2 linked regions of the Hahella sp. HNIBRBA332 genome follow. The protein of the gene in region 2 binds, or shares a complex with, the protein of the main gene of each other region. Links are inferred from orthologs where the notes say so. Each region holds a gene or a part of one and is shown on either strand. Other genes may lie near its edges.

The links. Proteins that work in one complex are often made in the same cells at the same time.
Region 1: the proteins of pnp (region 2) and rne are in contact, whole or in part, in a cryo-EM structure (PDB 9QH0), measured with the Escherichia coli proteins. The link is inferred for Hahella sp. HNIBRBA332 from one-to-one orthologs.

Annotation. Positions count from the first base shown.
Region 1 is NZ_CP132203.1:1,055,418-1,061,827, reverse strand. What follows is about bases 1-3,762. They hold rne (ribonuclease E), read left to right. Parts: upstream 1-391; coding sequence 392-3,562; downstream 3,563-3,762. Also shown: O5O45_RS04950 (YecA/YgfB family protein), read left to right, coding at 3,785-4,342; O5O45_RS04945 (phospholipase D-like domain-containing protein), read right to left, coding at 4,382-5,551; O5O45_RS04940 (PHP domain-containing protein), read right to left, coding at 5,562-6,410. UniProt on the Escherichia coli protein: Endoribonuclease that plays a central role in RNA processing and decay. Required for the maturation of 5S and 16S rRNAs and the majority of tRNAs. Also involved in the degradation of most mRNAs.
Region 2 is NZ_CP132203.1:4,554,017-4,562,258, forward strand. Bases 4,812-7,755 are described here. They hold pnp (polyribonucleotide nucleotidyltransferase), read right to left. Parts: upstream 7,368-7,755; coding sequence 5,256-7,367; downstream 4,812-5,255. Other genes in these bases: O5O45_RS20180 (alpha/beta hydrolase), read left to right, coding at 4,812-5,159; rpsO (30S ribosomal protein S15), read right to left, coding at 7,690-7,755. Outside these bases: O5O45_RS20155 (high-affinity branched-chain amino acid ABC transporter permease LivM), read left to right, coding at 1-64; high-affinity branched-chain amino acid ABC transporter ATP-binding protein LivG, read left to right, coding at 69-824; O5O45_RS20165 (ABC transporter ATP-binding protein), read left to right, coding at 824-1,525; O5O45_RS20170 (Lnb N-terminal periplasmic domain-containing protein), read right to left, coding at 1,579-3,471; O5O45_RS20175 (DUF3015 domain-containing protein), read right to left, coding at 3,556-4,038; more of O5O45_RS20180, read left to right, coding at 4,179-4,811; more of rpsO, read right to left, coding at 7,756-7,959; tRNA pseudouridine(55) synthase TruB, read right to left, coding at 8,021-8,242. UniProt on the Escherichia coli protein: Involved in mRNA degradation. Catalyzes the phosphorolysis of single-stranded polyribonucleotides processively in the 3'- to 5'-direction. Also involved, along with RNase II, in tRNA processing.

The sequences.
Region 1 (6,410 bases), 3.5 Mb from region 2 along the record:
ACATCAGGCGCGAAGAGATTATACAGAGTTGAACACGGGTTATAAACCGAGCGTTGACTCCAAGCCTATATGCTGTAATCAGACTGGCAACCGATAAAACGGCGCCGAGAGACGCATATCCAGGCGGAACGAATTCCCGCGGTAGGGGCAATTACCTTCCCGCCCACCCTCTGATTATAAAAGAGGGTGGAAAACTAGTGACGACACGGCGCACGCATAGATAATGTACGGCTCGCACAATAGAGGCACAATCTGTAACTCTATGGTTGACCCGGATGATCCCATCCCATGGTCCACCAGCACATCTCCGCTGTGGCCTCACGCATCACCGTTCCGACTTGCTTAAGCGGTTTTTGGCGCCCACAGAACACTGAGTGGGACAAAAACATAAATGAAGCGAATGTTGATCAACGCAACTCAACCAGAGGAGTTGCGTGTAGCCCTCGTTGACGGACAAAAACTGTACGACCTGGACATTGAGTCCGGCACCCGCGAGCAAAAAAAATCCAATATCTATAAAGGCAAAATTACCCGCATAGAGCCCAGCCTTGAGGCCGCCTTTGTAGACTTCGGCGCAGAGCGCCACGGCTTCCTGCCCCTAAAAGAAATTTCCCGCGAATATTTCAAGAGTCAGCCGCAAAAAGGCGGCAAGATGAACATCAAGGATTTGCTGCAGGAAGGTCAGGAAATCATTATCCAGGTGGATAAAGAAGAGCGCGGCAATAAAGGCGCAGCTCTCACGACATTCATCAGTCTGGCTGGCCGCTACTTGGTGCTAATGCCAAACAACCCCCGCGCGGGCGGCATTTCTCGTCGTATTGAAGGCGATGATCGCGACCAATTGAAAGACGCCATGTCAGGCCTGACAGTCCCCAAAGACATGGGACTGATTATCCGCACTGCGGGCGTTGGCCGCTCCTCCAAAGAGCTGCAAAGAGACTTGGACTACCTGCTGCAATTCTGGGACTCCATCCGTCACGCATCAGATAGCAAACCAGCCCCCTTCCTGATCTATCAGGAGAGTAACGTAGTCATCCGCGCCACCCGCGACTACTTGCGCCAGGATATTGGCGAAGTTCTGATCGACCACCCTCAGGTGCATCAGGACGCGCTCAACTTTGTAAAAGCGGTGATGCCAAACTTCGAAAACCGTATCAAGCTGTACCAAGATGATATCCCTCTGTTCAATCGCTACCAGATTGAAAGCCAGATCGAAACCGCGTTCCAGAGAGAGGTAAAACTCCCGTCCGGCGGCTCTATTGTTATAGATCCTACCGAAGCCCTGGTTTCTATCGACATCAACTCTGCTCGCGCCACCAAAGGGGGCGACATTGAAGAGACCGCACTGCAAACCAACCTGGAAGCAGCAGACGAAATCGCACGCCAACTGCGTCTGCGCGATATTGGCGGTCTGATCGTTATCGACTTTATCGACATGACGCCCAACAAGAACCAGCGTGAGGTGGAGAATCGCCTGAAAGAGGCGCTGGAATTGGACCGCGCCCGCGTGCAAATCGGCAAAATTTCCCGCTTCGGCTTATTGGAAATGTCACGCCAACGCCTGCGTCCATCATTAGGCGAAACCCGTAACGAAATGTGCCCCCGCTGTAAAGGCCAGGGCTCTATTCGCGGAGTAGAGTCTCTTGCTCTTTCCGTCATGCGACTGATCGAAGAGGAAGCGTTTAAAGAGCGTACAGCGGAAGTCCGCGCAATCTGCCCAATCAGCGTCGCCACATACCTGCTGAACGAAAAACGTGAGAATTTAGCCAAAACGCAAAAGCGTCATGGCGTGAAAGTGATTGTAGTCCCGAACTCGCATATGGACACCCCTCACTTCGAAGTTCAGCGCATCCGGGACGACAACGCCAATGTTAGCGAGATCAGCTACAACGTGAAGCCTGAGATGGAAGAGAAAAATCCGGTTGAAAGCCTGCTGCACAAAGAAGTTGTGCGCCAGGAAGCCGCAGTAAAAACCATCGTGCCCAGCTCCACGCCTACCGCTCCAAGCGAGGAAGTCGGCCTGCTGAAACGCCTGCGCCAGAAAGTGTCAAAGATGTTCTCTGGTGAAAAGAAAGACAGCGATCTCAAGATTACTGTTACAGAGTCTCCGCAAACGTCACAAGACAAAGACGCCGGCCGCAGAAAAGTTAAAGTACGGGACCGTCAGGACGGGCAACGCGACAATCAACGTCAGGATTCCCGCCAAGCCGAATCCCGGGATGGCGGACAGGATAACCGTCGCGGCAACCGTGGTCGCAATGATGATCGTAACCAGCGCCGCAACGAACGCAATGAGCGCAACGACGGACAGAAAGATAGACGCCAACGCGACCGCGACTCCAACAAAGGCGACTCTCAGCGCGACCAAAAAGGCCGCAACGAATCACCGAAAGCGGAGTCAAGCAGCCAGGAAAAATCGGAGTTTAGCCGCCCGAGGCGCGATCGCTCCTCCGGCAAACCCGTCCCTCGCCCACAGCGCCAGGACAGACCTGAGCGCCAAGACAAACCTGAAACCCAGGAGAAAGTGACCGAGGAGACTGTAGAGCGCATCACTCCCACTGCAGCCGCCAGCGTCGCAGAAGAACCTGTGAAGGCTGAAATCGCTAAAGAGGTGTGGAACAAGTCTGTAGAAGCTATTGCTGGAGCAGAGAGCTCCGACAGCGTCCAACCGTCGCAGACCCAAGCGGAAGAGAAAAGCGCAGCGCCTGCTCAGCAATCAGAAAAGCAGCCCCATGAATCCGCTGACCAGAGTAAGGCGCCGCAAGATCGCGCGTCAGCGCAGTCAGCAAAACACTCCGATGCGGATTCACGCCAACGCAAACACGATGGCGTTGAAGCCAAGCAGGACGCAAGCGAAGGCGAGAAGGAAAAGCCTGAGCGCAGATCCCGGGCGGAGAATGATCCTCGCAACAAAGCGCGGCGCCCTAAGCGAGAGGCTACGGAGACCAAATCAGAAGAGACGCCCAAAAGCTCGCTAGAAAAACCCGTCTCACAAGCGAAAGCAAGCGCGCCTGAGGTGGACAGCCCTTCTGCGGAAAGTAAAAACAAGGAAGACAAGAAAGAGGAGCGTATGGCTAAGGCGCCCGCTGTCGAGCGACCAAAGAAAGAGGCGACCACAGAGCCCAAAGAGAAGCCAGACACAGCGCCTGCGACGGACAAAAGCGCAACCAAAACCGCGCCAGAGCCAACAGCAGAGAAGAAACTTTCCGACAAACCTACTGAGGCAGCTGCGGAAGAAGAGCCTAAGCGGGCCTTCAACGACCCTCGTGAGGTACGCAAACGCATACAGGCTCAGAAGACTCCCGCCGGCAATGGCGCGACTGGAGCAATGGCAACCCGGCAAATGGCGGCTCCCAAAGCCCCCGAAGCGGCAACCATCGAGTCCAAGACGGAAATGAAAGAGCCTGAGCAGCCTAAAAAGGCGCCAGCTCCAGCGGCCGAGAAACCTCGCGAGGAAGCAGAGTCTCCCAAGAGCGCTCCCAGCGCTCCGGAAGCGACCGTCTCCGATGTAAAGGCTGAAGACAAACCTTCATCACAGGACAGCAAGGCGTCACAAGCCTAAGCCGGCGATAACCGGCACAATGACGCGCCGACGGCGGGCCGCAACGCCAGCCGTCGGCGTCTCGCTTTTTGCTCCTGGTTCAGACCGAGACATACCGCAAACCTTATAAACGGGACGATCATGTCGGTGCAAAACGCGGATATTAATACTTCACATTTTTGCTGTAGCATCCACTATCGGCATAAATTAGACTGATTCAAAGCGTCCTCTAAGGAACCCGTCATGCAATCCGAAGCTTTTCCCTTTACCTCCCAGGAAATCGACCATCTTGAGTCATTGTTGTTCGACAACGACCAAGAAGAAGAAAACCTGGATCTATTTGGGATTCACGGTCTCTTGAGCGCCTTTGCCGTTGGTCCGGCGGATGCGGACGTCAACGAGTGGCTACGCCTTATTCTGGACGACTCCTGCCAACTGGAGAGCCAAGAACTTGAGGCAATCAAACAAGCCATTCTGAAGCTGTTCAAACATATCGAACAGCAACTTCACAGCGAAGAAAACGTCTCCGTACCAGAAGAAATTTTTGACGATGAAGACGCACTGGCTAACTGGTCTGCAGGATTCATTGAAGGCTTCTTGAGCAATGAAAAGCAGTGGTTTGAAGGCTACGACGAAGCTGCGGTGGCGTCACTCTTGCTACCCATGATGGCGCACTCTGAACTCTTTGAGGATGAAGACTTCGAGGACATAAAACACAATGACAAGCTGATGGCGGAGATGGCGGACCAGATTCCTGAGAATCTAACCGATCTATACCTGCTTTATCACGCTAAGCAGTAGGCTTTTTTAGGCGGCCCTCACACCTTGTCGAGGGTCGCGCTACCTCAGAAACCGAATCAACAGCTCGTCTAACTTCCCCATCAAATAGACCATCAGCCGACCATACCAACCCATTCTATTCAAAGAGTCCAAGGTTACCGCCCTGCTCTTCTTACGACACTGTTCGAAAAAGCCAGCCACTTGGGTGGCGAACTCCGCATTCCACACTTCCTGATTCGCTTCCAGGTTCCAGCGATATGTCCAATGATCGAGATTGAATGAACCAACTGAACACCAGTCGTCGCATATATATACTTTGGCGTGAATAAACGTCGGCTGGTATTCATACAATGCCACTCCCGCTCGCAGTAAAGAGCGATAATGACGCCGCGCGGCATAAGTCACTCCCGGGTGGTCACTGGTCAATCCCGGAACGATAATCTGTACTTTAACCCCTTTTCGAGCCGCCCAACGTAAAGCGCGCCTGACCCGCCAAGATGTAACGAAATAAGGAGTGATAATCTGCAGGCTGCCGTGGGAGCGCTTAATGCGGCGCAGTAACTCACGCACAATATCCTGTTTACGCCACCCCCAACCAAAAGCGGCGCGCCCAGTCATCTCGCCCCCTTTCGCCGCCGTACGCCCCAAAGGCAGTATGGTCTCGCTGCTTTCACGCCAGACTTCCCGAAACCCCCTATCCCAGTCCGTCAACACTGGTCCGGAGATAGTCACCGCCACATCCAGCCAGGCCGCCCCCGCCTCGTCGCCAATCGACTCGTATGCCATTTCTGGGACAGGTTCGCCGGGATCTGGAGTCTGCGGAAAAAAGTCATCCGTAATCCCAAAACCACCGACCAACGCCACCTCGCCGTCCACTAACACCAGTTTGCGATGATCTCTGTTGAAGTTTCGAGTCCAACGTCGATAATTTATGGGATTGTATGCAGCGACATGGATATTCGCCGGCAAGGCATGAGATAAAAAGAGGTCCCGTAGCACGGGGCGGGAGCCAAAATCATCCAGCAGTAAAAATACCTGTACCCCACGATTCGACGCCTCTTCCAATAAGGCATACACCCACTGAAAGGCCCGCCCTCTCTCCACCAAATACATTTCAATAAATATATAGTGACGGGCGGAGGAAAGCGCCTGATGTAGCGCTTGCAAAATTTCCATGTGTCCAATGTAGAAACTAAAAGCGTTGTCTCCGACAACCTTGCATCTATCCATGAGTGTTCATTTATTGTCGCGCGAGCAAGATGTCAATGAGACTGGGTAAAGATGGCGCCATTTTGGGAAATCTACCCAATTGACGCCAAGGCATCATAGCGCCGTGATAGTCGCTACCGGCGGATTGCGCCAACCCAAGCTTTCCGGCCTCCTGCTGAATCCAGCCGAACTCGCCAGAGTTGATGTCGGGCACCGACACCTCCACCGCATCTCCGCCACAGGCTTTAATTTCCCCCATTAAACGCCGCAGTTTCGTAGCCGTCATTTTGTATTTGAAAGGGTGCGCCAAGGAGCTATATCCCTTGCTACGTTTCACCGCAGAGAGAACTTCTTCAAGATCCGGCCAATACAACTTCACATCGCCAATCTTCCCTGCGCCCAGGTACTTCTTGAAAGCCACATCAATTGATTCAACCGCTTCCATTTCCACTAACGCCTGGGCAAAGTGCGGGCGAGCCGGCACGCCGCTCTCCGCATAGGCTTCCGCTCGAGCGTATAAATCGGCGATCTTCAGCTTTCTCTCCAATTTTTCGGCGATCACTCTGGCGCGATCCAAACGTCGCGTTTTCTGCTTCTCCAACAGCACTGCAACGTCACCGCCCTCCAGATCAAAATCAAACGCCAGCATATGCAGCGTCATTCCTTGCCATAGGCATGAGAACTCCGCACCGGCAATCAGCCTGATCCCTTGCGCCTTATCCAATGACGCATCCATCAAAGAACGCATCCCTTCCACGGTATCGTGATCCGTGATAGCTAAAGTTGTCAGTCCCCGGCTGACGGCCAGCTCCAACAGCTCTGCAGGACTTCGGGAGCCATCCGAAGCGGTGGTGTGACAGTGAAGATCGAAGTCATGATT
Region 2 (8,242 bases):
GATCTGGTGCCCACAAGGCCTGATCCCAATGAAACGCCCACATCTGCAGTTGAAACAGGAGTAGGACAATGCTGTCTGTTCGCGATTTATCCATGAGGTTCGGCGGCCTGCTCGCAGTAAACGGCGTGTCGCTGGACGTCAACGAACGGGAAATCATTTCCATTATCGGCCCCAACGGCGCAGGTAAAACGACTGTCTTTAACTGCATCTCCGGTTTCTATAAGCCGACTTCGGGGCAAATCACCTTCAAAGGCAAACCGGTTCAAGGGCTGCCTGACTTTAAGATTTCTCGTCTTGGAATGGTTCGCACGTTTCAACACGTGCGCCTGTTCAACCGCATGACGGTGATTGAAAATCTGTTGGTGGCGCAGCATCGTCACGTCAACACCAACCTGCTCTCCGGCTTATTGAAAACGCCTTCTTATCGCAAGAAAGAAAGCGAGGCCATGGAGAAAGCCGCCTATTGGCTCAAAAAAGTCGACCTACTGCCACTCGCCAACCGCGAAGCGGGTAACCTCGCTTACGGTCAGCAACGCCGTCTGGAAATTGCTCGCTGTATGGTGACAGGACCAGATCTGTTGATGCTGGACGAACCCGCAGCCGGCCTGAACCCGAAAGAGACCCGGGATCTCGACGAGCTGATAGTCAGCCTGAAGCATGACTACAATGTATCCATCCTGTTGATAGAACACGATATGGGACTGGTCATGGGCATTTCTGATCGCATCTATGTCGTCAGCCAGGGCACGCCTTTGGCCAATGGCACGCCTGATGAAATTAAAACGAACGACGATGTCATCAAGGCGTACTTGGGAGAAGACTAATGCTTACACTCGAGAATGTTTACACCCACTACGGCAAGATCGAAGCTCTGCACGGCATCAGTCTGGAAGTCAATCAAGGTGAGATCGTCTCATTGATTGGCGCCAACGGCGCAGGTAAGACCACGCTGTTGATGACGGTCTGCGGCGACCCGAGAGCCAGCGATGGCCGCATCACCTTCATGGGCAAAGACATCACCGAAACACCCACATCCGAAATCATGCGTAGCGGTATCGCTATCGTGCCGGAAGGGCGTCGTGTTTTCTCTGGGCTCACAGTGGTCGAAAACCTGCAGATGGGCGCCTTCTTTTCTGACAAGAGCGACTTTGTGCGCACGCTGGAATATGTCTACGACCTGTTCCCACGCTTACGCGAACGTCACAGCCAACGTGCAGGCACAATGTCTGGCGGTGAACAGCAAATGCTGGCGATCGGGCGCGCCCTCATGAGCCATCCTAAAATGCTGTTCCTGGACGAGCCATCGCTGGGTCTGGCCCCGATTATCATCAACCAGATATTTGAGATCATCGGCAAGCTCAGAGAAGAAGGCATGACCATCTTTCTGGTGGAGCAGAACGCTAATCAGGCGCTGCGTCTGGCGGATCGGGGTTATGTACTGGAAAACGGCAAAGTCGTCCTTCAGGATACTGGCGCCAATCTGTTGGTGAACGAGGACGTCCGCAAAGCTTATCTCGGCGGCTAAACATTACCGCCCTTCTATACGGCGGCGCAGGCTACCCTGAGCGCCGCCTTTCCTTAAAAGTAATACCTGTAGACTATTCCAGCCTCCCATCTACCGTCACTGCGATTCCATTCCTGGGACAGGTGGGCCCTGAAAGCATGGTTTTGCGCCAAGTCGAAGTTTTGCTCCACCACTCCGCGATAGCGTATTTCATCACTGCTAAAGTACTCGCCTTCCACTTTGATGGACTGAAAGCCCCAAGGCAAATTTAATAGATAGCCCGCGCTTAATCCTGCCGCCGGGGTGATCCAGGTTTTAAAATCCGGGTCATGCTCCAGACGCGCCGTCAAAAAACCAAACAAACCCAGCCCTTCTGTTACGTCATAACTGCGTCCAGCGCCACCATTTAGTTGATAAGCCTTGTCACTGCCAACATCGCTCCATACACGCTCAAAGCCCGCCTGCACCTTCCATGACAATGGACGCAGAAACTTATTCACCGGGGACTGAGAGATAATATTAATGATGTCGAAGCGATGCAGCTCCCAGCCGTCATTCTCGAAATAACGTAACTGGGCGTCGCCCGCGATTATTTGAGCGCCTCGGGGATAACCTTCCTGGCGATCCTGCAGATCATGATAACTGTATCGAAATTGAAGCTGAGTAAAGCTATCGCCATCACGACTGCCCCCTCCAATGGCCACCATAGTGCTGCCATGTCCAGTCTCGGGAGGCTCTGGTGCTTCTGGCGCAACGCTATCCGCAGGTAGTTGGCTTATCTGCTGTAGCAGTTTAAAGCTACGGCGCGCCAGATCGGGACTCCTTTGCGTCTTTCTCTGTTCATAGCGAGTATAGCTATACGCCGTCTGCGCAACAGCTCCTTGCCGGGAAGGCGGTAAAGCACTGAAGTCCATGGACGCCATCATCTCAGGATTCGCCGCCACTTGGTAGGCAAGTTCTCTTTCAGGATCAGCCAGTCGGCGTATTCTCTCCTGCAGCAGCACAGCCTCTGAGGGACGGTAGCGCCGTTCCGCAACATAACGCCCTTCAATGACCGCACGCACAGTGTCCGCTGGTATTGCAGTAAAAGGAAACTTCGACGTCAGAGGCGCAGATGGCCGCGCGATCTCCAACAACTCAAGAAGACGGAAAGCGCAGTTTTCATCTAAAAAGTAGTACTTGAACCGCACGTCTTTCAGCTCCCACAAGTGCATCAGCATACGCTCTACTTCCTGGGGAGTCAGATTCAGGCGATACTCCCACATATCCCGGTTTTCCATGTAGCTGTACTCTTTGATCTTTTCAAAATATCTCATCATGCTGAACTGACCAGGGTAGCCGCCGGCAAGGCCTCGATACGCAAAGAAAATGGAATTGTCATCCCCATTAATAGTCGCCCCAAAGTTTAGCGCCCACGACAACCATTCTGAGTCGTCTTCAACGTCAGCGGGGTCAAACCTCAGAAATGTATGTCCGAACATTGACGACGGACTATTTAAATAAGCCGCTGGGAAAATCAGAGAGACTTTGGCCGCGTTTACCTCCTCTCGCCACTGGCGATACTCAGGGCATGATGAAGGCGCCTGCAAGACGGAATTATTCGGAAGCTGCGCCTCAAGCCACTTCTTACGCAAAGGAAAGCGACAGGAAATATTTTCTCTGACATCTCTATCCGCGCTCGTCATTGAGCGCAGGGTCGCTTCAAGCTCGACCTCTGCATCAACCTTTCCTGTTTCCGCCAGGAAAAAATCGGGATCATCAATGAAACTTGAATAGCCTGTTGGGCTTAAAGAATCAGAGCGAAAATGCAGCAATCCTAGCCATTCCGAGGATGAAGCCAAGGTTTTTAGCAATGGCTGCTGGTCGTTTAAGTCATTAGCAGCAGCCCCAGGAAGAGCAGCGAGTACGGGATTGATAAAAAGAAATGCAACAGGAAGAAAAACGGATAGGAAATGCTTCAACCGCATAGGGCGTCATGCGCTCTCGATTAGGACGGGGTAAGAGAAAAGAATCAACGCCCGGACTACCGGGCGTCGCTTCATGTTCTGACTTCAAGCGGCGTACTTGGAAAGCCTCACGTCGGTCTTCATCACATCCATGACGGACTGCATGACTTGCTCCGCCGTTACATTTTCACTTGGGAACAGCTGATTAAAGTTATCATGCATGACCTGGTTAAAACGTGCGCGGTCTTCCTGCTTCACCTCCAGAGCGACAGCAACAGTGGTTAAGGCGTCTCCATGGCCTCGCGCCACATCCTCAGAAAACTCATCCATAATTGGCGTGAGGTTGACCAAGGGGGATCCGCCGTAGGTCAACACGCCGTTAGCCGAACATCCGTTGGTTCCTGAGGTCATGCCGAATGTGTTATTACCTGAGGTACCATTAGTAATAGTGGCCAAAAGATGGATAGGTAATCCGCTCTCCCCTGCGAACAGCATATTGCCCCACCCACAATCCGGCCCCCCTGGGGCTTCGGCAAAAGCGCCGGAAGTCATCGACAAAAACCCAACAGCGAGCATCATTTTTCTCATAACGATTCCTCTTTCAACGTTAGCTTATTCTCGTCGCGTACCATTTGTGCAAGTATCAGCGCCCATCCCGGCAACAAACGCCAACCAACTCATTTAAACGAGTTGCGACAAACTCTTTCTGAAATAGGCATCAAACAGCTATGCTGAAACAGAAACGCTTGGTCATTTCTCACCAGGGCGTACAGACTTTGCGCCATTACATGGCCCGAGGTAAGCCTAGTTCAGGTATACAGGCAGATCAAATTGTGAACGTCACATCAGATAAATTTAATACTCTTACGAACGCCGTTCTCAAACTTGGATTGTTAGGGGCGCTACTATTTCTCAGCGCTTGTAGCGGGTTGCTTTTCTATCCGGACAAGCAGATCTATCGCACACCCGATCAAGCTCAAGTTCATTATGAGAACGTATTTCTCAACACACCGGATGGCGAGCGGCTTCATGGATGGTTGCTTCGCGCCTCAACCCCGCTGCGAGGAGTTATCTATTTCCTGCATGGGAATGCAGAAAATATCAGTACCCATTGCGGCAACGTGCTATGGCTTCCTCAGCAGGGCTATGACGTATTCTGTCTGGATTACCGGGGGTTTGGCCTATCTTCCGGCAAACCAGATATGGCAGGAGCGCTTAGCGATGTAGGCGCCGGTTACGAATGGTTGAGAGCGTATTATTCCGATGTAAACACGCCTTTTTTTGTACTTGGACAAAGCATCGGCGCAGTGCTCAGCATCAATTTTGTGGGCCAGATTCCTCCCGATACAGCTAAGCCCAGCGCCGTCATCGCTGACGCACCCTTTAGCGATCTGAGAGATATAGCTCGGGAAAAACTTGCTGCAGGATGGTTGACCTGGGCTTTTCAATATCCCTTTTCCTATATGCTTCCAGCGGAGTACGACCCAGTAGACTACGTCAGAAATATCTCCCCCATCCCTTTGCTGTTAATTCATAGCGCCTCTGATCAAGTCATTCCTTATCACCATGGGAAGAGAGTATTTCAGCACGCGGGCGACCCCAAGTACTTCTTAAGCACCGATACGCCTCATACAGCTACCTTTAGCGTTCCAGAATATCGCCAAGTATTGCTGAACTTTCTCGATAATCCCGAGCAATCTCCACTTTAAAATGTGTCTCGCCCTGAAATAGGTTGACACCTATTTCAGGACGGGTCATTGGCATAAAAAAAGCCGCATGAAGCGGCTTTTTTCTTGAGCGTGGAATTAACCAGCCATCCCCGCTTTTTCGTCTTCAGTCACTTCCTTCATAGAAAGTTTGATACGACCGCGAGCGTCAATATCCAGCACCTTAACGACGACTTCCTGACCTTCTTTCAGATAGTCAGTGACGTTCTCTACACGCTCTTGCGCGATCTGAGAAATATGCACCAGACCGTCTTTACCAGGCAGGATATTCACAAAGGCGCCAAACTCAACAATGCGCTCAACCTTACCACGGTACAGCTTACCAACTTCCGCTTCAGCCGTGATCTCGGTGATACGATAAATTGCCTCGTCCGCAGCCAATTTGCTCTCAGCGTAGATACGCACAGTGCCATTGTCGTCGATATCGATAGAAGCGCCGGTGTCTTCACAGATAGAACGAATGGTTGCGCCGCCCTTACCGATGACATCACGGATTTTATCCGGATCAATCTTGATGGTTTCCATCTTAGGCGCGTTATCCGCAACAGAGTCGCGTGGAGCGGAAATCACTTTATTCATCTCACCGAGAATATGGAGTCGCGCGTGCAGAGCCTGCTCCAACGCAATTTCCATGATTTCGTCGGTAATACCGTTGATCTTGATATCCATCTGCAGCGCTGTGACGCCCTTTTCGGTACCAGCCACTTTAAAGTCCATATCACCCAAGTGATCTTCATCGCCCAGGATATCGGTCAATACAGCAAAGCTTTCGCCTTCTTTAACCAAGCCCATTGCAATACCTGCAACTGGCGCTTTCACAGGAATACCTGCATCCATCAGAGCCAAGCTGCTGCCACATACGCTGGCCATTGAGCTAGAGCCATTCGACTCCGTAATCTCAGAGACACAGCGCACTGCATAGGGGAATTCCTCAAGATTCGGCATCAACGCTTGTACGCCACGACGCGCCAAACGACCATGACCGATCTCGCGACGACCAACGCCGCCAACTCGGGAGGCTTCGCCCACAGAGTATGGAGGGAAGTTATAGTGGAACAGGAACGAGTCTTTCTTCTCGCCTTCCAGCGCATCCACCATCAATACATCACGCATAGTGCCCAGAGTCGCCGTTACCAGTGCCTGAGTCTCCCCACGAGTAAACAGAGCGGAGCCGTGGGTATTCGGCAATACGCCGACTTCAATTTTCAGATCACGAACAGTTTTGGTGTCACGGCCGTCAATACGTGGCTCACCCTTCAAAATGTTCTGACGGACACAAGCCTTTTCAAGCTTGCTGAAGTACTTTTTGACCAATTCAGCTTCGAACTTGCCTTCTTCTTCACCAGCCAGTTCTTCTTCCGCCTGTTGGCGAAGCTCGCCCAATTTGGCGTAACGATCCGCTTTAACACGGATGCCATATGCTTCGCTGATAGAGCCAGCGAATTTGGCCTTCAGCGCTTCTAAAAGTTCAGCATTAACTTCTGGAGCCTGCCAATCCCACTTGGGCTTACCAGCTTCCTGAGCGAACTCTTTAATCGCCTGTACAGCCACCTGCATTTCCTGATGAGCGAACAATACTGCGCCAAGCATCTGGTCTTCAGTCAACTCTTTTGCTTCTGACTCAACCATCAGTACCGCATCTTCGGTGCCTGCGACAACCATGTCCAACTTGGAGTTTTCAATTGCCTTAAAGCCTGGGTTCAAAAGGTAACCGTCTTCGTCAGTGTAGCCAACGCGGGCAGCCGCCAATGGGCCCTGGAAGGGAACGCCAGAAATTTCCAATGCCGCAGCAGCGCCAATAATGGAGGCGATATCTGGATCAACATCCTTGTTTGCTGACATAACAGTACAGATGATTTGCACTTCATTCATGAAGCCATCTGGAAACAGTGGGCGAATGGGGCGGTCGATTAGTCGGGATGTCAGAGTTTCTTTCTCTGATGGACGCCCCTCACGCTTAAAGTAACCGCCAGGAATGCGCCCAGCGGCATAGGTTTTCTCTTGATAGTGAACAGAAAGAGGGAAGAAATCACGACCTGGAACGGCTTCTTTCTCTGCAACAGCGGTGACCAAAACAACAGTATCGTCCATTGTCACCAACACGGCTCCAGTGGCCTGGCGAGCTATTCGGCCAGTTTCCAGAGTGACTGTTGAGTTGCCGTATTGAAATGTTTTACGAACTGGGTTCACTTTGACTCCTTACGAGTGTTTTTAATTTTTAAGCTTAAATTTTAATCCGGAATCAGCTGCTACTTAGCGATTCGAGCCTTAGATACCCAACAAAGGAACCTTTGATTTATTCGATCTCTCAACAAGATCGCAGACTTCTCCAACACTTAAGGAGCAGGTGTGTACAGAAAATTTCCGTCAGCGCCCGACCCTCTTGCTTCAATTCATCTGGCGTAGCGCCTTCTGAAAATCATCAAGTATCGAATAAATCGGAGGTTCCTCAAAAAGTAACGGGGTATCAAATATTTGATACCCCGGATACTAAAGCAATACCTTTGTCTTCTTAGCGACGCAGACCCAGTTTCTGGATCAGGCCAACATAACGTTGGGTATCTTTGCCTTTCAGGTAATCAAGCAATTTACGACGCTGGTTAACCATACGGATTAACCCGCGACGAGAATGGTGGTCATGCTTATTCGCCTGGAAGTGCTCTTGCAGCTTGTTGATATTTGCAGTCAACAGAGCAACTTGAACTTCAGGAGAGCCAGTATCACCTTCCTTTACTTGATATTCCTTAACAATAGCCGATTTTTCGGTAGCAGATAATGCCATGATTTTTCTCCAAATATGCGATTAATGCGGAAACGACCGCGCATATTAACAGCCGCCCCATTCATTCAGCGCTTAGTGCGCTCACATTCAGTAACCGAACAGGCTTTACCGTTCCGTCACTCATCACTTCTCCCAAGCCAATAAATCTACGTCCGCCAGAATACAAACGCACCTTACCCTCGCTTGAGAGAGGCGATATTTTAACCGTTTGCCCTTGGATAATCGAGCCTGTATTAGCTTCATCCAACAATATTTCAGGGAAATACCGAACCGATGAATCAAC